DNA from 3 places in the Halorhodospira halophila SL1 genome. Region 1 is predicted to be linked to each of the others. Evidence: predicted binding sites of a transcription regulator. Region 1 holds the regulator's gene; each other region holds the start of a gene.
The links. The regulator sigma-54, encoded in region 1, starts transcription at its own class of promoters, with help from an activator protein. The targets are predictions, from matches to a motif close to TGGCANGNTNCNTGCTT.
Positions count from the first base shown of each region.

Region 1 (6,918 bases):
CGACTCGTCGGCGCCCTGAACATGCACGACCTGCTGCGCGCCGGAGTCGTATGAGCACCACCGTCCCCCGCCCCTACTGCGAGCCGCCTGCCCCGGAGGTCCTGCGCCGCGCCGAATCGGTGCGCCTGGCCCTGTTCGACGTCGACGGCGTCCTCACCGACGGGACCGTCTTCGTGGGCGGCAGCGGTGACCCGCTGCAGGCGTTCCACATCCACGACGGCAAGGGGCTGCGGATGCTCCAGGACGCCGACATCGAGGTGGGCTGGATCACTGCCCGGGGCGGCCACGCGGTCATGCGCCGGGCCGAGGAGCTGGGTGTCCGCCATGTGCTGCGCGGCCGCTCAGACAAGGGTCAGGCCCTCGTCGAGGTGGCCGAGCGCCTCGGCCTCGCCCTGGAGGCGTGCGCCTACACCGGCGACGACCTCATCGACCTGCCGGCCGTCCGCCACGCCGGATTCGGCGTCGCGGTAGCGGACGGCCACCCCCACCTGCACGCCCACGCCGACTGGGTCACCGTGCGCCCCGGGGGGCGGGGCGCCGTCCGCGAGGTGGCCGAACTGATCCTCCACGCCCAGGGGCAGCTCGAACCGATGTTGCGCCGGGCAGAAGGCTGAACCATGCGCCGCGGAGCCCTCTTCCCCCTGGCAACCCTCGGGTTCATCGTACTCCTCAGCCTGCTGCTGACCCGGGATCCGACGCCGCCCGAACCAGACACCACCGAGCCGCCTGAGGAGCGCCCGGACTTCTTCCTGGAAGGGTTCACGATGGTCGACTTCGACGAGCAGGGCCAGCGCCGGGCCGCCCTCCACGGGCACACCGGCGAACACTTCCCCGGTCGCGGCGAACTGGAGATCGTCGAGCCGGATCTGCGCATGCGTTCGCGGGACGGCGCCACCTGGGAGGCCCGCGCCCCCTTCGGCATCGCCGAGCGCGAGGGCGCGGAGGTCCGCCTGTTCGACGAAGTGGATATTCACCGTCCGGCCCAGGGCACACGCCCAGCGCTGGATATCGCCACCCGCAACCTGCTGGTAGATCTGCGCGCCGGCGAGGCCCGCACCACCGAGGCGGTCACCGCCCGCGAGCCGGCCGGCACCCTGCGCGGCACTGGCATGACGCTGGATTACCGAACCGACCGACTGCGCCTGCACGCCGATGTCCGGGGGGAGTATGGGCTGCATTGAGACCACGGGCCGCACCCGGGTGCGGCTTCTTGGCGCCGCGCTGCTCGCCATCGCCGCCCTACCGGCGGCGGCGATGGAGCAGCGCGAGGACGCGCCGGTGGAACTCGAGGCCGACAGTGTGGACGTCGACGCCGTTGCCGGGGTCAGCGTCTACGAGGGCGATGCCGTGCTCACCCGGGGCGAGATGCGCATCACCGGCGACCGCATGGAGGTCTATACCGACGAGGACGGCGACCTCAGCCACGTCTACGTTGACGGAACGCCCGCCACCTACCGCGACCACCCGGAGAACCAGCCCCGCCCGGTCCACGCCGAGGCGAAGCGGATGGAGTACTACACCCGCGGGCCCGAACGCGCCCATTTCCAGGGCGATGCGCGCCTCTGGCAGGGAGACGACCAGGTCACCGCCGAGACCATCGATGTCGACCTGGAGGGACAGATCATGAAGGCCCGTGGCGCTGAAGGGCAGCGGGCGCGGACCATCCTGTACCCGACCCGGCGCGAGGAGGACTGACCGGTGGTCACGCTGCGTGCGGAAGGGCTGACCAAACGCTACCGCGGTCGCACTGTGGTCAACGGCGCCGGGCTCGAAGTGGCCAACGGCGAGATCGTCGGCCTGCTCGGGCCCAACGGCGCCGGCAAGACCACCTGCTTCTACATGGTCGTCGGACTGGTCCAGGCCGACGAGGGGCGGATCACCCTGGAGGGCGACGACCTCACCCGGCTGCCCATCCACGCCCGGGCCCGCCTCGGCATCGGATACCTCCCGCAGGAACCCTCGGTCTTTCGTAAACTGAGCGTGGCGGATAACGTACGGGCCATCCTGCAGCTACGCGGCGACCTCGGCGGCGCCGAGCGGGAACAGGAGCTGGATCGCCTGCTCGAGGAGTTCGGGGTGACCCACGTCCGCGACTCCCCGGGCATCGCCCTGTCCGGCGGCGAACGCCGGCGCGTGGAGATCGCCCGCGCCCTGGCGGCAGCCCCCCGGTTCATACTGCTCGACGAGCCGTTTGCCGGGGTCGACCCGATCTCGGTGGGCGAGATCCAGCGCATCGTCCGCCAGCTGGCGCAGCGCGGTATTGGCGTACTGATCACCGATCACAACGTGCGCGAGACACTGGGGATCGTGCAGCGCGCGTACATCCTCAGCGACGGCGAGGTTCTGGCCGCTGGCGACGCCGAAAGCGTGCTCGCCAACCCGCGGGTCCGCGAGGTCTATCTGGGTGAGGACTTCCGCCTGTGAGCGACGGTATACGGATGCTGCAAGCACGACGGACACGGCCATGAAGCAGTCGCTGCAGCTACGCATCGGCCAGCAGCTGACCATGACGCCCCAGCTGCAGCAGGCCATCCGGTTGCTGCAACTCTCCAGCCTGGAGCTGCGCACCGAGATCCAGCAGGCCCTGGAGTCGAACTTCATGCTCGAGCTCGACGAGGAAGGCGAGCTCGAGCAGCAGGAGCAGGAGCAACACGAGCAGCAGGAACAAGAGGCCCGTGAGGACGAGGCCCCGGCCAGCGACCCTGCCGGCGACGACATCCCCGAGGACCTACCGCTGGATACCTCCTGGGACGACATCTACGACGGCAGCACGGCGCTGAGCGCGCCGGGCGACGAGGCGGCCCAACGCGACACCCTGGACAACCGGCCGGCCGCCTCCGACAGCCTGCAGCAGCACCTGCATGCACAGATCGAGCTGGAGGCGTTCTCCGCGCGCGAGCGCTCCATCGCCGAGGTCATCGTCGACGCCGTCGGCGACGACGGCTACCTGACCCAGAGCACCGACGACCTACTGGCCGGGTGCCCGGAGGATGAGCAGGTTGACGCCGAGGAGCTCGAAGCGGTGCTGCAGCGCGTCCAGCGACTCGACCCGACCGGCGTCGCCGCCCGCGATCCCCAGGAAGCGCTGTGCGTCCAGCTCGAGCAGCTGCCCGAAGACACCCCGTGGCGGGAAGAGGCCCGCCACGCCCTGCTCGAGCACCTGGGGCTGATCGCCGAGCGGCGATACGACGACCTGGGCCGGGCTCTGGGGGTCAGCGACGAGGCCCTCGGCAGCATCCTCGGCCTGATCCAGAGCCTCGACCCCCGACCCGGCTCGCAGATTAGCGACACCACGCCCGACTACGTCATCCCCGACGTTCTGGTGGTGCGCCGCGACGGCGCCTGGCAGGTCGAACTCAACAGCGAAACCGCCCCCCGCTTGCGCGTCAACGCGTATTACGCCAGCCTGATCCGCAGGGCAGACCGGAGCGCGGACAACCACTGTCTGCGCAACCACCTCCAAGAGGCGCGCTGGCTGATCAAGAGCCTGCGCAGCAGGAATGAGACCTTGCTCAAAGTGGCCAGCGCCATCGTGGAACGGCAACAGGGTTTCCTCGACCACGGCGAGGAGGCGATGCAACCACTGGTCCTGCGCGAGATCGCCGAGGCGGTGGAGATGCACGAGTCCACCATCTCTCGCATCACCACCAGCAAGTACATGCACACGCCCCGGGGCACCTTCGAGTTCAAGTACTTCTTCTCAAGCCACGTGCAGACCAGCGACGGCGGAGAGGCTTCGGCAACGGCGATCCGGGCACGGATCCGCCGACTGATTGCCGAAGAGGATCGGGCAAAACCGCTGAGTGACAGCGCGATTGCGCGTATCCTTCATGAGGAGGGGATCCAGGTGGCGCGTCGGACGGTCGCCAAATACCGGGAGTCCCTGTCCATCGCATCGTCGGCGGAGCGCAAGGAGGCCCGGAGGCGCTGAGGCGCCCGGCTCTGCCGGCCGCAGGGGTTCAGGAGGCGGTATGCAGATCAAGCTCAGTGGACATCATGTCGAGATCACCCCGGCTCTCCGGGCGCATGTCAACGAGAAGATGCAACGCATTCAACGCCACTTCGACCACGTCATCGATACCGAGGTGATCCTCTCGGTGGAGAAGAGACAGCAGAAGGCCGAGTCGGTCATCCACATCGGGGGTGGCGGCGGGCGCGTCTTTGCCGATGCCATTGAGGAAGACCTCTATGCAGCCATTGACGTGCTCGTGGACAAGCTTGACCGTCAGGTCCTGAAACACAAAGAGAAGGCCGTCGATCAGCGACGGCAGGGCGCGTCCCTCAAGGCCAGCCTGTAAAGGTGGCGGGACGCGGTTCAGCGGGCCAGCCGATCGGACACTCCATGGACATCGAGCAACTCATCACGCCGGAACGTGTTCGCTGCGAGAGCGGCATCGAGGACAAGGAGCAGGTACTCCTGCGCATAGGCGAACTGATCGGGGCCAGCGGCGACGGCCTCGACGCCCGAGAAATCAGCAACCGACTGCTGGCCCGTGAGCGGCTGGGCAGCACGGGCCTGGGGCACGGCGTAGCCGTACCCCACGCCCGCATCGACGGGATTGACCGCGCCATCGGCGCCCTGATCCAGCTGGATCGGGGCATCGAGTTCAACGCCTTCGACAAGGCACCCGTGGACCTGCTGTTCGCCCTGGTCGTACCCGAACACTTCACCGACGAGCACCTGCAGATCCTGGCCAGCCTCGCCGAGATGTTCAGCGACAGCAGCCTGTGCGAACGGCTGCGCCGCTCCTCGGACGGTGAGGAACTGCAGGTGGCCCTGCGGGAATGGCAGTCACAAGCCGACCCGTCGTGAAAACGGCCGCGCACGGGCCGGTCATCCCCGGTCTGCTGGTCACCGTCCACGGTCGCGGGGTTCTGCTCGAGGGGCCCAGCGGCGCGGGCAAGAGTGATACGGCCCTGGCCCTGCTCGACCGCGGCCACGCGCTGGTGGCCGATGACGCCGTGCAGCTGCGCCGCGAGGGGGACCGTCTGCTCGGCACCGGCCCCCAACAGGGGCGGGGGCTGTTGCACCTGCGTGACCTGGGCCTGGTGGATGTCACGGAACTCTACGGCCCTGAGGCATTCCGCAACGAGGCCGCCGTGGCACTGTGCATCCAGCTGCAGCCGACCCCCGGCACCACCGAAGCCGAAGCCGCCCTGCATGGTCGGCGCGACCACCGTCGGCTGCTGGAGCTAAGCCTCCCCCGGATCACCCTGACCGACAGCCACCGCCGTCCACTGGCCCCGCTGGTCGAGGCCGCGTCCAGCAGCCGGGCCGCAGTGTCCGTTGCGCACCACGGCGCTCGCAGCGACCGCGGGGTGCCAGCATGAGTGGGCTGCGCCTGATCGTGGTCAGCGGCCTCTCGGGGTCGGGCAAGAGTGTCGCCCTGCACACCCTCGAAGACGCCGGCTATTACTGCATCGACAACCTGCCGGTGAGCCTGATCGGCGAGCTGGCCCGCTACGCCCAGAACCGCGACGCACCCACCGGAGAGCGCTTCGCCGTGGGGCTGGACGCACGCAACCCGCCCCACGACCTGCAATGCCTGCCGGAGACCCTCACTGCACTGCGCGAGCAGGGCATCGCCACGGAGGTGCTGTTCCTCTACGCCGAGGACTCCATCCTCATGCGCCGTTACAGCGAGACGCGCCGTCGCCACCCGCTGGCCGAAGGCGACCAGCCCCTGGCCGACGCCCTGCGCGCCGAGCGCACGCTGCTCGAGCCACTACGCGAGGTCGCCGACTGGAGCATCGACACCTCGCGGACCACCGTCCACGACCTGCGCGGTCTGATCTCCGAGCGGGTAGCCGGCGAGCGCAGTGGCCTGTCGGTGCTGGTCCAGTCCTTCGGCTTCAAGCACGGCATCCCCACCGATGCCGACTACGTCTTCGATGCCCGCTGCCTGCCCAATCCGCACTGGGAACCGCAGCTGCGCGCCTATACCGGCTGCGACGACTGCGTCCGCGCCTTCCTCGAGTCCCAGCCCGAGACCGAGATCCTCTTCGGCCAGATCGACACGCTCATCCGCTACTGGCTGCCGGTCCACCAGCAGGCAGGGCGCAGCTACCTGACCGTGGCCGTCGGCTGCACCGGTGGGCAGCACCGCTCGGTCTACCTGGCCGAGCGCCTGGCCGAGTCGCTGCAGGAAGGGTGCAGCCACGTGAGCCTGCGCCACCGGGAGCTGTCATGAGGGTTGGGCTGCTGATCGTCGCGCACCGGCACATCGGCTCGGAGATCCTGGCCACGGCCTCGCGCACGCTGGGCATCTGCCCGCTGCAGACGGAATCGCTGGAGGTCCTCAACGAGGACGAGCGCAACGAGCTGCTCGAGCGCGCCGGGGCGCTGATCACCCAGCTCGACCAGGGGGCCGGGGTGCTCATCCTCTCCGACGCCTACGGCTCCACCCCCTCCAACGTGGCGGTGGCGGCCAGCACCCACCGCCGCTGCCGGGTGGTGACCGGCCTCAACCTGCCGATGCTCCTGCGGGTGTTCAACTACCCCGGGCGATCCCTTGAGGAACTGGCCGAATCCGCGGCCGCCGGCGGCCGAGCCGGTATCATCGCGGTCGGCGAAGGAGCACCGCCGTCATGATCGAGCAACAAGCCACCATTCAAAACCCGCTCGGGCTTCACGCCCGGGCCGCCGCCCGCTTCGTGACCATTGCCAGCGAGTACGAGAGCGAGATCCACGTCCGCTACGGCGAAAAGCGCGTCAACGGCAAGAGCATCATGGGCCTGATGATGCTCGCCGCCGCCCACCAGGCCACCCTCACCATCGAGGCCGAGGGGACGGACGCCGAGCCAGCCCTCGAGGCCCTGGTCCGGCTGGTCACCGAGGGATTCGGCGAGACCGAGCACGGCTGATCGCCGCCGGGCGCTTACTGCCCGGCGACGGTCATCTCCTCGACCAGGATGGAG
Region 1 is NC_008789.1:2,324,866-2,331,783, forward strand. Features, by position in the region: gene HHAL_RS10715 (KpsF/GutQ family sugar-phosphate isomerase) at 1-54, shown strand, start outside; gene HHAL_RS10720 (KdsC family phosphatase) at 51-614, shown strand; gene lptC (LPS export ABC transporter periplasmic protein LptC) at 618-1,181, shown strand; gene lptA (lipopolysaccharide transport periplasmic protein LptA) at 1,168-1,695, shown strand; gene lptB (LPS export ABC transporter ATP-binding protein) at 1,699-2,424, shown strand; gene HHAL_RS10740 (RNA polymerase factor sigma-54) at 2,465-3,931, shown strand; gene hpf (ribosome hibernation-promoting factor, HPF/YfiA family) at 3,972-4,298, shown strand; gene HHAL_RS10750 (PTS sugar transporter subunit IIA) at 4,343-4,813, shown strand; gene HHAL_RS10755 (HPr kinase/phosphorylase) at 4,810-5,331, shown strand; gene rapZ (RNase adapter RapZ) at 5,328-6,191, shown strand; gene HHAL_RS10765 (PTS sugar transporter subunit IIA) at 6,188-6,592, shown strand; gene HHAL_RS10770 (HPr family phosphocarrier protein) at 6,589-6,864, shown strand; gene pmbA (metalloprotease PmbA) at 6,879-6,918, opposite strand, start outside.

Region 2 (6,918 bases), 940 kb from region 1:
GACCATCGCCGATGCGACTGCCGTCCTCGTCGGTCTGGAAACCGGTCAGGCGCTTACCGGTGTTGTTGACGATGTAGCCGTCACGGTCCACCTCGAACTGACCGGCCCGGGTGTAGCTCACCTCGCCATCGTCCTCCATGCGGAAGAAGCCGCGCCCCTCGATGCCCAGGTCGAGACTGCGCTCCGTGAAGTCGAAGGACCCCTGGCTGAACATCTGGCCGACATTGGCCAGCCGCGAGCCCTGTCCGACAGCCAGCTGCGGGATACCCATCGGCCCCATGGCGAAGAGGTCATTGAACTCGGCCCGGGACTCCTTGAAGCCCGTCGTACCGGCGTTGGCCAGGTTGTTACTGGTGGTCTCCAGATCCTTGGAGGCGGAGTTGATCCCGGTAAGCGAGATGTTGAATGACATGGCTAATCTCCTCGATCCCCGCTGCTCTTGTTCGTCTTATCGGATGCGCTTGACGTCGGACAGCGACATCTCGCCCAGACCGGCCACGCTCAGCTCCGGCGGCCGGCCATCCATCCCCACCGAGACGCTGGTCACTGGCGCACCGACGAGGGTAGGCACCGGCTCGCGCTCATCACCGTCTTCGACGTAGGCGTTGACCTGGTACGTCCCCTGCGGCAGGCGCTGACCGTCGTTATTGGTCCCATCCCAGGCGAAGGGGTGCTCGCCCTCTTCCATCTCGCCGAGCTGCTCGCGATGGACCCGCTCTCCGGCCGCGTTCTCAATCTCCACGGTGAGGTTCGGCGCCGAGCGCTCGAGTTGCAGCAGCGCCTCCATCTCGCCGTCCTCGGGCAGGTAGGCCTGGCGGCTCTCAGTCACCACCTCGCGACCAACCAGCTGCGAGGCACGCAGGGACTGATCCGAGCGCATGTGCTCGAAGAATTCCCGGAAGTCCGACTGCAGCTGCTCGATCCCCGAGGCCGTCGTGAATTGGGCGATCTGCCCCATCATCTGCTCGGTGTCCTGGGGATCGGTCGGGTCCTGGTTCTGGAGCTGGACCATCATCAGCTCGAGGAAGTCCTCGTGCCCGATGCTCTGCGGATCCCCCTCGTCCTTGTCCTCGGGGATGCTGCGCAGATCCTCGGGTAATGCCTCGTAGCCGGACTTGGCGGCAGACTCGGCCCGGTCGCCGCCCGACAACCCGCCCGAGAGACCGCTGCCAACGGGCTTCTCGGCCGCCTTCTGGGCCGCCTGGACGCCTTCCGCGGGCCCGCCACCCCCCTGTTTGCCTGCCGCGCCGCTGTCACCGGCGCTCGGCGGTTTGGGGGCCTTCTGGCCGCCACCGGCGGCCCCGCCCATCAGTTGACTCGGATCGAGCATCGTCGCTCCTCCCGGTATCAGCGGCCGAGCCGCAGGGTCTCGAGCATGAGATCCCGCGAGGTATTCATGACTTCGACGTTGTTCTGGAACGACCGCGAGGCCGAGATCATGTTGGTCATCTCCTCGACGGTATTGACGTTGGAGCGGTAGACGTAGCCGTCGTCATCCGCCTGGGGATGGTGCGGTTGGTAGAGCGGCTCGATCTCGGCATCGCTCTCCACCACCCCCGGCATGAACACCGGCACGCTGGGCGACGGACTGGCGTAAGGGTCGCCGGCCGACGGCACACCGGCGGGCTCGCCGCCAAAGAACTGACGCTGGAAGCTCACCGGGCTGATCCGGTCCACGGGGCCACCGGACTCGGCCCAGGTCGGCGTATGCGCCGGCTGCGGACCGCCCCCCTGGGGATAGCCGCCCTGGGCCTGATGCAGGGCCGCAGCGAACACCGGCTGCCGGGCGCGGTACGCCTCCTCGGGGCTGGAAGCCACGGTCTCGGCGTTGGCGAGGTTGCTGGCCACGGTATTGAGCCGCAGCTGCTGGGCGTTCATCCCGGTCCCGGCGACGTCGATGGCGTTCATCAAGGACATATCGGATTACTCCCCTCGGATCGCGCCGGTGAGCTTCTGGATCCGGCCGTTGAGAAAGTCCACGGCGGCCTGGTAGTTCACCGCGTTCTCGGCAAACTTGGCCTGCTCGACGTGCATCTCGACGGTGTTGCCGTCGAGGGAGGCGGCGTGGGGCTCCCGGTATAAAGATTTCGGATCACCCGCCGCCATGGAGGATGAAGGCGGCGGCTGAACGTGCTGCGGGCTCGTCGCCTGAAGCGGTTGGGGCTGGGGCTCGCTGGCCTGGCGCATGGCCTCGCGAAAGTCCATGTCCCGCGCCTTGTAGCCGGGCGTGTCCGCATTGGCGATGTTGGAGGCGAGCAGCTCGTTGCGCTCGCCGCGCAGTCGCATGGCCTGCTCGGGTACCGAGAAGGCCTGATCGAAGCCGATCCGCATGGTGGCGGGCTCCCGTGTTGTTCGTCCACGGGATTTCTATGCAGTTCGCGTGCCAGACGCACGGGGGTTACAGATCAACGACTAAGGCGGAACACGGCGGCAATAGGCGGCACACCTTTGCCGCCCGGCGGCAGGATGCCTCCGTCAGCCGCGCCGCCGGTAGATCACCCCGCCGTCGAGACGGACGAGTTCGAACTCATCGGAGTGACGGGCGAGGGACTCTGAGGCACCGACAATCAGATACCCGCCAGGTCGCGTCACCCCGGCGATCCGCTGGACGATATCCCGCCGCGACTCCCACCCAAAGTAGATCAGCACGTTACGGCAGTAAACGATATCGAAACGCCCCAGGCCGGCGTAGCTCTCCAGCAGGTTATGGACGCGGAAACTGGTCCGCCGACGGACGGCCGGTTTGACCTCCCAGGCGTTCTCCCCCACGGCATCGAAGAACCGCTTTTGACGCTCGGGCGCCAGCCCCCGGCGCGCCACATTGGCGGTATACCGCCCACGGCGGGCTTCCTCAACCATGCCGGCGGAGATGTCGGTCCCGACAATCTCCGCCTCCATGCGGCCACCACCATCGTTGTACTCGTCCACGGTCATGCTGATTGAATAAGCCTCCTGGCCCGACGAGCAGGCGGCGGACCAGATGCGCACCGGCCAGACGCGGCGGCGCTCCATCTCGGGGAGCAGGTGTTTGCGCAGCACGTCAAAGGGGAAGCTGTCGCGGAACCACTGGGTCTCGTTGGTGGTCATCGCCTCGATCACCCGGCCCTTGAGATCCGCCGTGGGCCGCTGCTCCAGGCGCTGGACCAGGGTGGCCAGATCCGGGATGCCTTCGGCCTCAAGCAGCGGCCCGAGCCGGCTGGCGACCAAGTACTGCTTGCTCGGGCCAAGCACGATGCCGCAGGCGCGCTCCAGAAACCGCGCAAACGCCTGGTACTCCTCCTCACCGATGGAAAGCGCGGCCAAACCGTCCTCCTTTCATGCTCACCCACCTCGCTCGGCCAGCCGGGCGCCGACCCGCTCGGCCAGCTCCTGGGAGTGGAACTTGGCCAGGAACTCGTCGGCTCCCACCCGGCGCACCATCTCGGTGTTGAACACACCGCTGAGCGAGGAGTGGAGCAAGACGTGAACCCCGGAAAGCCCCGGATCCTGCCGGATGGAGCGCGTCAGGGTATAGCCGTCGAGCACCGGCATCTCGATATCGGAGACCACCATCAGCAGATCGCGGAGCCCCGAGGGGTCCTGGTCCTTCCAGGCGCGCAGCTGCTCCAGCGCTTCGCGCCCGTTGTTCTTGGTGACTACGCGCACGCCGATCTCCTCGAGGGTGCGTTTGATCTGCCCCCGAGCCACCGCCGAGTCGTCCACCACCAGGACCTTGTAAGCCTCAGACCCCTCGGCACGATCCACACCGCCGCCCTCGGTGACCTCGGGATCGGCGCCGCCGGCGCGCTGGACCTCGGCCAGGACCTTCTCGACGTCGACGATCTGGATCATTTGTCCATCGTAGCGCGCCACGGCGGTCAGGTAGCTGCCGGCGCTGCCGCCACTCGGCGGCGGAAGGACATCCTGCCAGTTGATGTTGACGATCCGGTCCACACCGCCGACCAGGAACCCCTGGACCTGACGGTTGTACTCGGTGACGATGATGTAGTTGCCCTCTTCCTTGGTGACGGGACCGTTACCAGTGGCGTAGCTAAGGTCCAGAACCGAGAGCGTGTGGCCGCGGATGTAGGCGATGCCGCAGGAGGCCGGATGGGCGTGGGGCACGTAGCTCAGCTCCGGCGCGGGAATGACCTCGCGGACCTTGAACACGTTGATCCCGTAGCGCTGCCGCCCCTCGAAGCGGAAGAGCAGCAACTCCATGCGGTTATGGCCGGCCAGCTGGGTCCGCTGGTCGACGGAGCTCATGATTCCGGCCATCACTGACAGCTCCTTACTCGGCGTGCGCCTCGGGGGAGGACCCCCCGTCCACTCGCGCCATGTTAATCCGGCAGCCGGATGAGGGAAAGCCGGCACCGCTGCGGCATGCCCTTTGCATTCTTGTGCGGGGACCGCGAATCGAATGGAGGTTGCACCCGAGACGATGAACCAACCCGCCGGCACCGCCCACGCCCGCCGTCCCCGGGGCGGCGTGCCACCGTCGCCCGGCTGGCGCCTCGGCGTCGTATTGTTGGCGCTGTCGCTGTGGACGCCGGCGGCGACAGTGGAGGCCAACACCCAGTCGCCGGATGCGATCCGCGAGGCGGCGGAGTCGTTCCTGCGGGAGGAACTGATCGGGGAGTACGACGAGGTGGCGGTCGAAGCGCGCGGGGTGGACCAGCGACTGAATCTGCGCGCCTGTGACGAGGGCGACCTGGAGGCGTTTATCCCTCGCGGCCGCAGCCCCCAGCAGACGAGCACCGTCGGCGTGAGCTGCGGCGGCGAGGCACCGTGGACGGTCTACGTGCGCATGGAGACCACCCTGAAGACCGAGATGGTAGTGGCCACGCGCAACCTGCGGCGGGGGCAGCGGGTGTCGGCGGGGGATCTGCGCACCGCCACGCGGGATGCACGGCGGATCCGCGGCGAGTTCTACCGCGACCCGGCGCCACTCATCGGCCAGGCGGTGCGGCGTAGTTTGCGCGAGGGGGCGGCGATCACCGGCAACCATGTTCAGCCCCCGCGCCTGGTCGAGCGCAACGATCGGGTGACCATCACGGCCGGCAACGGCGGCGCCATTCAGATCAGCAGCCGAGGTCGCGCGCTAGAGCACGGGCAGGAGGGCGAGCGGATCCGGGTGGAGAACCTGGACTCCGGACGGGAGATCCAGGCACGCGTGGTCGGCGAGGGGCAGGTCCGGGTCGGCGATTAGACCGCATACGCAAGGAGTTGCTGTTGGCGACGTCCTGGGCCAAAGTGTCGGCAGCGAGGACTCAAGTTCCTGCCTGGCCCGCCGATAGAAACGGATAGCACGGGTCCATGCACGCCAGGGATCGGTGGTGCAGCCCGCACAGGAAAGGTTTTGAGGAGAGCCCGATGTCCAATCCGATTGAAGGAGGGGGTCCACGCCCCGTCGGACCCGCTACTGCGCAACCGGGCAAGGGGCAGAAGAGCGGCGGCGCTGATGAGGCGCCGAACGCCCCGAGCAAGGGCGCCGCTGGCGGCGCCGACGAGGCAGCGACCTCGGAACGACTGCAGACGGTCCGCGAGCGCATCGACCAGACCCCGGAAGTCGACCGGGACCGGGTCGAGGCCATCAAGGAACGGATCGCCAACGGCGACTACCCGGTCGACGCCGAGAAGGTCGCCAAGAAGTTCGCTGAGCTTGAGGCCCTGGTCGAGTCGTGATGACCCCGGCGGAGCATGACCGCAGTGGTCATCCACCCCGCCAGCCCCTGGATACGGAGCTGGCGCAGAGGTTGGCTGTGCGTGTCGAACGCTGCCAGGTGCGGGCTGGCGAGCTCGCCGAGACTCTTGAGCTCGAGGCCCGGAGACTGATCGACCGGGAACTCGACGGCTTCGATGAGATACTGCGTCACAAGGCCGCGCAGGTGGAGGCACTGGAAGAGGCCGAGCAGCAACTGCGCCGCGTCCTCACCGAGGCCGGTTACCCGGCAGGAACCGCCGGCGTGCGGGCGATGCTCCGCACGGCGCCCGAGTCGCTCCGCACCGCCTGGGGCGAGCTGGAGCAGCTGCTGCGAACCATCCAGGCCCGCAACGAGGCCAACGGCCGCCTCATCCACCGCAACCTCGACCACACCCGACGCCTGCTCGACCTCGCCACCGGGGCCCACCAGCGCACCGACGAGCTCACCTACGGGACCCACGGCGGCTACACCACCAGCGATCGCTCCCGGCGCATCACCCAGGCCTGAGCGACCCTTCCCTCCGCCGCCCACGTGCTATCTTGATGGGATGGAACGAGGGAGGCAGCCATGACCGAAATCGACCCCGCCACAGCCAGCCACGAGGCGTCACGCCCGCACCACGCCGAGCGGGGCGCCGAGCAACGTCGCGAAGAGGCCCTACGGGCGGAGCGGGACGGGACCGTTGGGGGGACTGCGGAACGGATCCAGGACGAACAGCGCGTGGGCGGGAGCCGCGATCGGGACCCCACGTCGATGCGTGTCGACGATCGGGTGGCGGTCACCGCCTCGCAGCCGGAATCGGCCACCGGGGAGGTACCGCGTGATCGGGAGGAGGCACGCGCCCTGGCCGAGGAGACCCGGGAGCGCATCCTGGACAATCCGGAGCGGGCGGCCGAGTCCGTGCGCGACACCGCCCACGAACCCGCCGCCAGCCGGATGAGCCGGGCGATCGACGCCCTTAGTTGATCTTCTCTTTGATGCGCGCCGCCTTGCCGCTGAGCTCGCGCAGGTGGTAGAGCTTGGCCTGGCGCACGTCGCCGCGACGCTTGACCTTGATGCTCTCGATCTGCGGGCTGTAGGTCTGAAAGACGCGCTCCACACCCTCGCCGTGGGACGTCTTGCGCAGGGTGAACGAGGAGTTCAGGCCTCGCTTGCGCTTGGCGATGACCACGCCCTCGAAGGGCTGGACGCGCTCGCGACCGCCCTCACGCACCCACACCTGCACCAGCACGGT
Region 2 is NC_008789.1:590,264-597,181, forward strand. Features, by position in the region: gene flgE (flagellar hook protein FlgE) at 1-412, opposite strand, end outside; gene HHAL_RS02635 (flagellar hook assembly protein FlgD) at 449-1,330, opposite strand; gene flgC (flagellar basal body rod protein FlgC) at 1,348-1,917, opposite strand; gene flgB (flagellar basal body rod protein FlgB) at 1,924-2,331, opposite strand; gene HHAL_RS02650 (CheR family methyltransferase) at 2,476-3,303, opposite strand; gene HHAL_RS02655 (chemotaxis protein CheV) at 3,322-4,257, opposite strand; gene flgA (flagellar basal body P-ring formation chaperone FlgA) at 4,421-5,188, shown strand; gene flgM (flagellar biosynthesis anti-sigma factor FlgM) at 5,353-5,664, shown strand; gene HHAL_RS02670 (flagella synthesis protein FlgN) at 5,664-6,191, shown strand; gene HHAL_RS02675 (hypothetical protein) at 6,252-6,650, shown strand; gene rplS (50S ribosomal protein L19) at 6,643-6,918, opposite strand, start outside.
Region 2: the regulator sigma-54 is predicted to act here: its motif matches at 4,359-4,375, upstream of flgA (flagellar basal body P-ring formation chaperone FlgA).

Region 3 (6,918 bases), 910 kb from region 1:
CGCAGCAGCCAGGCCAGCCCGATGATCACCGCCAGCACCACCAGCAGGGCGACGATCACCCGGGCAATGGCCTCGGCCTCGACCCCAGGGACGGTCTCGGCCCACGCCGGCGCCGGGAGCGCCAGCAGATTGACGCCCAGCGCCACCGTCGCCCGGCGCGGGCGCCGGAAAAGCGACGCCGGGGAGCGCAGTCGCAACGCCATCAGCGCAGCTTCTTCACCCGCTCCGCCGGGCTGATGACGTCCGTCAGGCGGATGCCGAAGCGCTCATTGACCACGACCACCTCGCCGTGAGCGATCAGGGTGCCGTTGACCATGACATCCAGTGGCTCGCCGGCCAGGCGGTCGAGCTCCACCACCGAGCCCTGGTTGAGCTGCAGCAGGTGACGGATGCTGATCTGCGTCCGGCCGATCTCCATAGACAGCGTGACGGGGATGTCGAGGATGACGTCGATGTTCTGATCATCCTCGCCCCCCGCGCGCGTGGCAGCCGGGTCGAACTCATCGAGATCCACCGAGCGGCCGGCCCCGCTGCTGCCCTTGCCGGCGCCCTTCGCACCCTTTTCGGGGGGCTCCTCGGCCGCGCCGCCGCCCTCTTCCATGGCGGCCGCCCACTCCTCGGCCAGGGCTTCGTCGTCGATGCCCTCTCCCCCCTGGCCCTCCTGCTCGGCCAGGGCGTCGGCCCAGTCGTCTTCGGCCGACGATTGCTTGTCTTTCTCGTCGCTCATGACTCATCCACCCTGTGGCTGCTCTGGGGGCGCTCCGGCGCCTCGTCCGACTCGGCGACGCTGCTGCGCTGCTCGGCGGTGATCCGGTTGATGCGCTGCTGCACCGGCTCATCGTCCCGCTCGCGCTCCTCGCGGCGGACCTGATCGCGCTCCGGGAGCAGCGTCTCGCGCTCCGGCGCCTGCACCTTCTCGTCGATGCGCAGGGCGGCGTTCCCTTCGCACACCCCGTAGGTGCCGTAGAAGACCGGCACCTCCTCAACCTCAACCACCACCCGCTCGGGCATCTCGATGGGGATGACATCGCCGGCCTTGAGGTGCATCAGATCGCGCAGGGTGATCTCGGAGCGAGCCAGGGTGCTGTGCAGGGTCACCGGCGCGGTCTTCATCTCCTCGCGCAGCGCCTTGGCCCAGCGGTCGTCGACGTCGTTGCGATCGGACTGCACGCCGGCGTCGAGGATCTCGCGGATCGGCTCGACCATGGTGTACGGCAGGGTGACGTGGATATCCCCGCCGCCGCCGTCGAGCTCGACGTGAAACTTGCTGACCACCACCACCTCGGTGGGGCTGACGATGTTGGCGAACTGGGGGTTGACCTCCATGTTCACGTACTCGAAGTCCACGCCCAGCACCGGGTTCCACGCCTCGCGCAGGTCGTCGAAGGCCTGGTCGAGCATCAGGCGGATGACCCGCTGCTCGGTGGGCGTGAACTCGCGCCCCTCCACCTTCAGGTAAAAGTGCCCGCCGCCGCCGAAGAAGTTGTCCACCACCAGGAAGACCAGCTTGGGGTCGATGACGAATAGCCCGGAGCCGCGCAGCGGCGGCACGCGGATGATGTTCAGGCTGGTGGGCACGAACAGGGTGTGGACGTACTCGCCGAACTTCATCATCTCCACGCCGGTGACCGAGACCTCCGGCGTGCGACGGAGCATGTTGAACAGGCCGATGCGGAACAGCCGCCCGAAGCGCTCGTTGATCATCTCCAGGGTCGGCATCCGACCCCGGACAATGCGCTCCTCGGCGGTAAAGGTATACGGCCGGAGCTCGCCGGAATCCTCTTCTTCCTCGGTATCGACGTCGCCGTCGTCGATCCCGTGGAGGAGCGCGTCGATCTCGTCCTGGCTGAGGATATCCTGCTGCGACATGACGACCGCCCGCTACTGCATCACGAAACTGGTGAAGTAGACCGCCTCGATCTCGCCATCGACCCCGCGCTCATCGAGGATGTTGTTGATCTCCTCGAGCGAGGCGTGGCGCAGTTCCTCCCGCCCGGCCCGGGTATTGAGATCCTCGAAGCTCTGGTCGGAGAAGAGCATCAGCAGGTTGTTACGGATCACTGGCATGTGCCGCTCGACTCCGGATAGCGGCTCGTCGGCCCGCGCCATCACCTCGACCTCGGCCTGCAGGTAGCTGATCCGCTGCCCGCGCTCGAAGTTGACGGTCAGCGGCGGCTCGAGCTTGAGATACTGCGGATCGCCCAGATCCGGCTCGGCCTCCGCATGCATCCCCGGCGGTGTGATGTAGCCGAAGGCCAGGGCCCCCACGGTGCCCATGGTCGCGACCATCATCAACGCCATGATCCCCATGAATATGTAGACAATCTTCGGCACTGGCATGCCTCCCCGTGCCCTGTGATGCACTGACTGTGCCGTGACGTCGGCGCCCTTGCTGCCGGCACCCCCATGCTACCGCATAACCCGGCGACGCTGTCTCTTGACACCGTATTGCAGATGCAAATACCTTGCATCCTACGCCGGACGGCCTGTCCCTCTTCCGATGCTATCGGCCGCCGCCGCCGGGAACTTGATCTACACCCGAGGCGGGATCGACCGCCACCGTCCGGCGACCAACTCAATCCAGGGGGGGAGCCAAACCATGCCACGATACCACGCCCACCGCCGCCGGCCGGCCCTGCTGGCCACCGGCCTGGGCAGTGCGACGCTGCTGCTCGGCAGCGCCCACGCCCAGTCGCCCGCTGACGACCCCGCCGTGGAGCCGGGTCCGGAGCCCACGGTCAGCGCCGATCCGGGGCCGATGCAACGGGCCAGCGCCTCCAGCGAACAGATCGGCGCCGGCACGCTGATGAACCCGTCGATCTCGGTCATCTTCGACGGCGTCTACGGCAACGAGTTCTCCGGCCACGTCGGCGACCCCGGCGGCTTCGGCATGGGCCACAGCCACGGGCATGGCCACGGCCACGATCACGCCCACGGCATTGAGGACGGCTTCCAGCTGCGCGAGACGGAGTTCGCCTTCGAGGCCTCGGTGGACCCGTACTTCGACGCCTTCGCCATGCTGGTGGTCGAGGGCACCGACCACATCGACCTGGAGGAGGCGTACTTCACCACCCGCGCCCTGCCCTGGGGCCTGCAGGTGAAGGCCGGGCGCTTCCTCTCGGATATCGGCTACATCAACAGCCAGCACCCCCACGAGTGGGACTTCGTGGACCGCCCGCTGGTCAGCGAACACCTCTTCGGCGACCACGGCATCCAGGAGACCGGCGTGCAACTCAACTGGCTGGCACCGACCCGGACCTACCTGAAGTTCGGCGCCGAGATCCTGGAGGGGGAGACGAGCGGGATTGCGGCCTATGAGGGCGAGACAAGCACACGGCCCGGTTGGATCGATGGAGACGGCGCGCCGGAGCGCCACAGGACGGAAGAATTGGATCTCCCCTTCTCCGACTCAACGGGACCTCGGCTTGCCACGCTCTTCGCCAAGTGGGGGCCCGACCTGGGCTTCAACCACGCCGCGCAGTTTGGCGCCTCGGCTGGATACGCCAGCGCGTGGCAACGGATGGAAGAGCACAGCGAAGGCCTTCGCGTCGAAGCCTGGGATGGGGACGCCTGGTTTGCTGGCCTCGATGCCGTCTACAAGTTCGATCCGCCAGGTAGCTACCAGGGCGCCGGCCAACTGACGCTCCAAGGCGAGTACTTCTACAGGAACATCGATTCCGATTTCTATTACTACAACCACGACGATGCCAACAACTGGGAACGAGAGACTGCAGATGCCGACGGGACCTCGGGCAGTTTCAAACAGGATGGTCTCTACGTGCAGGCCGTCTATGGCATTGCCCCGCGCTGGCGCTCCGGCATCCGCGCCGAGGCGCTGGGCCTGCTCGAGAACCAGGCGTGGCATGATCGGGATGACGGCAACGGCTACACGGACCTGGACACCTCCTACCGCTACTCCGCCAATGTGACCTTCTACCCGTCGCACTTCTCCTACATCCGGGCGCAGGTGAACTATTCGGACTTTGCTGACGGCACGCCGGACGACCCGGATACGCACGACGAGGACGCCTGGCAGGTCATGCTCCAGTACAACCTGAGCCTCGGCGCCCACGGCGCCCATCCGTTCTGAGCGCGCCGCGCCGCAATCGCAGAGGGAGTCGAATGATGTTCAAGCGCATCCTTGCCGCCGCGGTCCTCAGCACCGCCCTCGCCGCCGGCCCGGCCGCGGCGGAGCGGCTGGAGGTGGCCGCGACCACCACCAACATGGCCATGATCACCCAGGAGGTGGGGGGCGACCATGTGGAGGTCACCACCATGGCCCCGCCGGACCGCGACGCCCACTACCTCGAGGCGCGGCCGTCGATGATGGCCGCCCTGCGCGGGGCCGATCTGATCGTCTCCGTGGGCGCCGAACTGGAGGAGGGCTGGGTGCCCGCCGCCATCCGCGGGGCCAACAACCCGGATGTACAGATCGGCCAGGACGGCTACTTCGAGGCCGCCGCCCAGGTGGAGCTGATCGGCCAGACCGGCCACGCCGACCGCGCCCGGGGCGACGTCCACCCGGCGGGCAACCCCCACGTCTACCTGGATCCGGTGCGCCTGGCCGAGGTCGGCCAGGCCCTCGCCTCGCGTCTGGCCGACCTGGCCCCGGAGCACGCCGAGACCTTCTACGACAACGCCGACGCCTTCCAGGCCGCCGTCGAGGAGCGGATGCCGGACTGGGAGGCGCGCGTCGCCGACGCCCCCGGGGTGCTCCTCTTCCACGAGGACATCGACTACCTCCTCCACCGCCTGGATGTACCGCTGCACGGCTACCTGGAGCCGCTGCCCGGGGTGCCGCCAACGGCCCGCCACCTCCGGCGGCTGGTTAACGAGCTGGGCGACGAGCGGGGGGTCACCCTGTTCACCGACTTCCAGCCGGCGGACGGCGCGCGCTTTATCGAACGCCAGCTGGGCTGGTCCTACTACAGCCTGCCCACCCAGGTGCCGGTGGACGGCGACGCCGAGGACTACTTCCAGGTCATCGACGACCTGGTTGAGGCCATCGCCTCGCCAGCCTCCTGAGCCGACCGATGGGCGCGGCGCAGGCTGGTCAGCCGGCGCCGTGCCCCTTACCATAAGGCGGCCTCGGGCGGGGCACCCCCGCCCGTTTCGTTCCCCCGAACCAGAAGGTTCCACCGTGGCGCAACCGCTCCTCGAGGTCGAGCAGCTGCAGGCCGGCTATGCCGAGCCGGTGGTCGGCCCGATCTCGCTCCAGGTCCACCCCGGCGAGGTCATCGGCCTGGCCGGCCCCAACGGCTCCGGCAAGAGCACCGTGCTCAGTGTCCTTACCGGCCGGGCGCAGCGCTTCGGCGGCCGGGTGCACACCCGCAGCGGCGCCGGCATCGCCTGCCAGTCCCAGGCCCCCTACCAGGGCGGCGAGCTACCCCTGCGCGGCGATGAGCTCCTGGCGCTCATGGGCGCCGACCCGGGCATCCTGCCGGAGCCCCTGCAGCCGCTGCTGCGCCGGCGCATCGACCGGCTCAGCGGCGGCCAGCGGCAGAGCCTGCTGGTCTGGTCGGTGCTCGGCCACCCCGGGGGCCTGGTACTCCTCGACGAGCCCACCAACAACCTCGACGCCCGCGGCCGGCAGCTGCTCATCGAGGGACTGACCCGGCTCGACGCCCGGCGCGGCGCTCTGGTCATCAGCCACGACGCCGACTTCATCCGCCAGGTCTGCCACCGGGTCGTCACCCTGGAGCCGGGCGGACGCCTGCAGCAGACGGAGGCAGCGGCGTAATGGAGCTGCTCTTCGACCCGCTGTTCCGCCTGCCCTTCTTCGCCGGACTGACCGCCGCCGTGGCGGTGGCGGTGGTCGGGCTGTACCTGCGCCTGCGCGGCGAGTGGCTGGCCGCCCTGGGCTTCGCCCACCTGGCCGGTGCCGGCGGCGTGGCGGGACTGCTGCTGGGCGCACCGCCGCTGGCGGCCGCCCTGGGAGCGAGTGCGGTAGCGGTGGCGATCAAGGGCGCCCTGCACCGCACCGGCAACGACGTCTACGCCTGGCTGATCCTCTTCGGCTGGGCGGCCATGATGCTCGGCGCCTCGATGACCTACCACGCCAAGCTCCTTGGCGAGAACCTGATCGAGGGGCAACTCTACTTCGTCGGCGCGGAGGAGCTGTGGGCCACGCTGGCCGTCGCCGGCACCACGGCACTGGTGCTGCCGATGCTCTCGCGGCGGCTGCTGCGCCACGAGCTCTTCCCCGGCCACGACGCTGCCAACGGCAAGCCGCTGTGGCCGGTCACCCTGGGCTTCGATCTGATCGCTGCGGCGGTGGTGGCGATCACCGCGCTGGTAATGGGGGTGATGGCCGCCTTCGCCCTGGTCTTCATCCCGGCGTGGCTGGCCTTCGCCCTGGCCGGGGGGTGGCGACGTGCCGTGGCCTGGACCGCGGGGCTGGCGGCAGCGATCTACACCGCGTCGTTCGTGACCGCGATGGCCCTGGACCTACCCTTCGCCACGGTGCTGGTGGGCATCGCCGCAGCCCTGGCACCGCTGCGCCTGGCCGCGGGCCGACTCGGCGGCCGGCATCAGGCGTAGTGATCCACCAGGCCGCGGCCGGCACTACCGGCGGCGGCCTCATCGCCCTCCTCGCCCGGACCCGCGGCGGCCTGTAGGGGCTCGCCGGTCTCCGGGTCGGTGTCTTCGGCTTCACCGCCCTCGCCCTGGGAGATGTTCACGTCCACTTCGCCCTGGCCCTGGTCGGCGAGGAGCTGCTTGAGCCGCTCCAGGTCCTGCTCCAGCGCCTCGCGGGTGGCGGCGTTGTGGGTGGTGATATTCACCGTGGTGCGCTCGTCACCGACGTTGATCTGGATATCCAGCGGGCCGAGCCCGGGGGGGTTGAGCTGTAACCGGGCCTGCTGGATGTTCTCGTTGACCATCCACACCACCCGCTCGCCAACGGCCGGGGTGAAGCCC
Region 3 is NC_008789.1:554,538-561,455, forward strand. Features, by position in the region: gene fliO (flagellar biosynthetic protein FliO) at 1-203, opposite strand, end outside; gene fliN (flagellar motor switch protein FliN) at 203-727, opposite strand; partial or broken gene fliM (flagellar motor switch protein FliM) at 907-1,869, opposite strand; gene HHAL_RS02485 (flagellar basal body-associated FliL family protein) at 1,882-2,340, opposite strand; gene HHAL_RS02490 (porin) at 2,600-4,090, shown strand; gene HHAL_RS02495 (metal ABC transporter substrate-binding protein) at 4,123-5,025, shown strand; gene HHAL_RS02500 (ATP-binding cassette domain-containing protein) at 5,141-5,740, shown strand; gene HHAL_RS02505 (metal ABC transporter permease) at 5,740-6,540, shown strand; gene HHAL_RS12470 (flagellar hook-length control protein FliK) at 6,531-6,918, opposite strand, start outside.
Region 3: the regulator sigma-54 is predicted to act here: its motif matches at 2,359-2,375, upstream of HHAL_RS02485 (flagellar basal body-associated FliL family protein).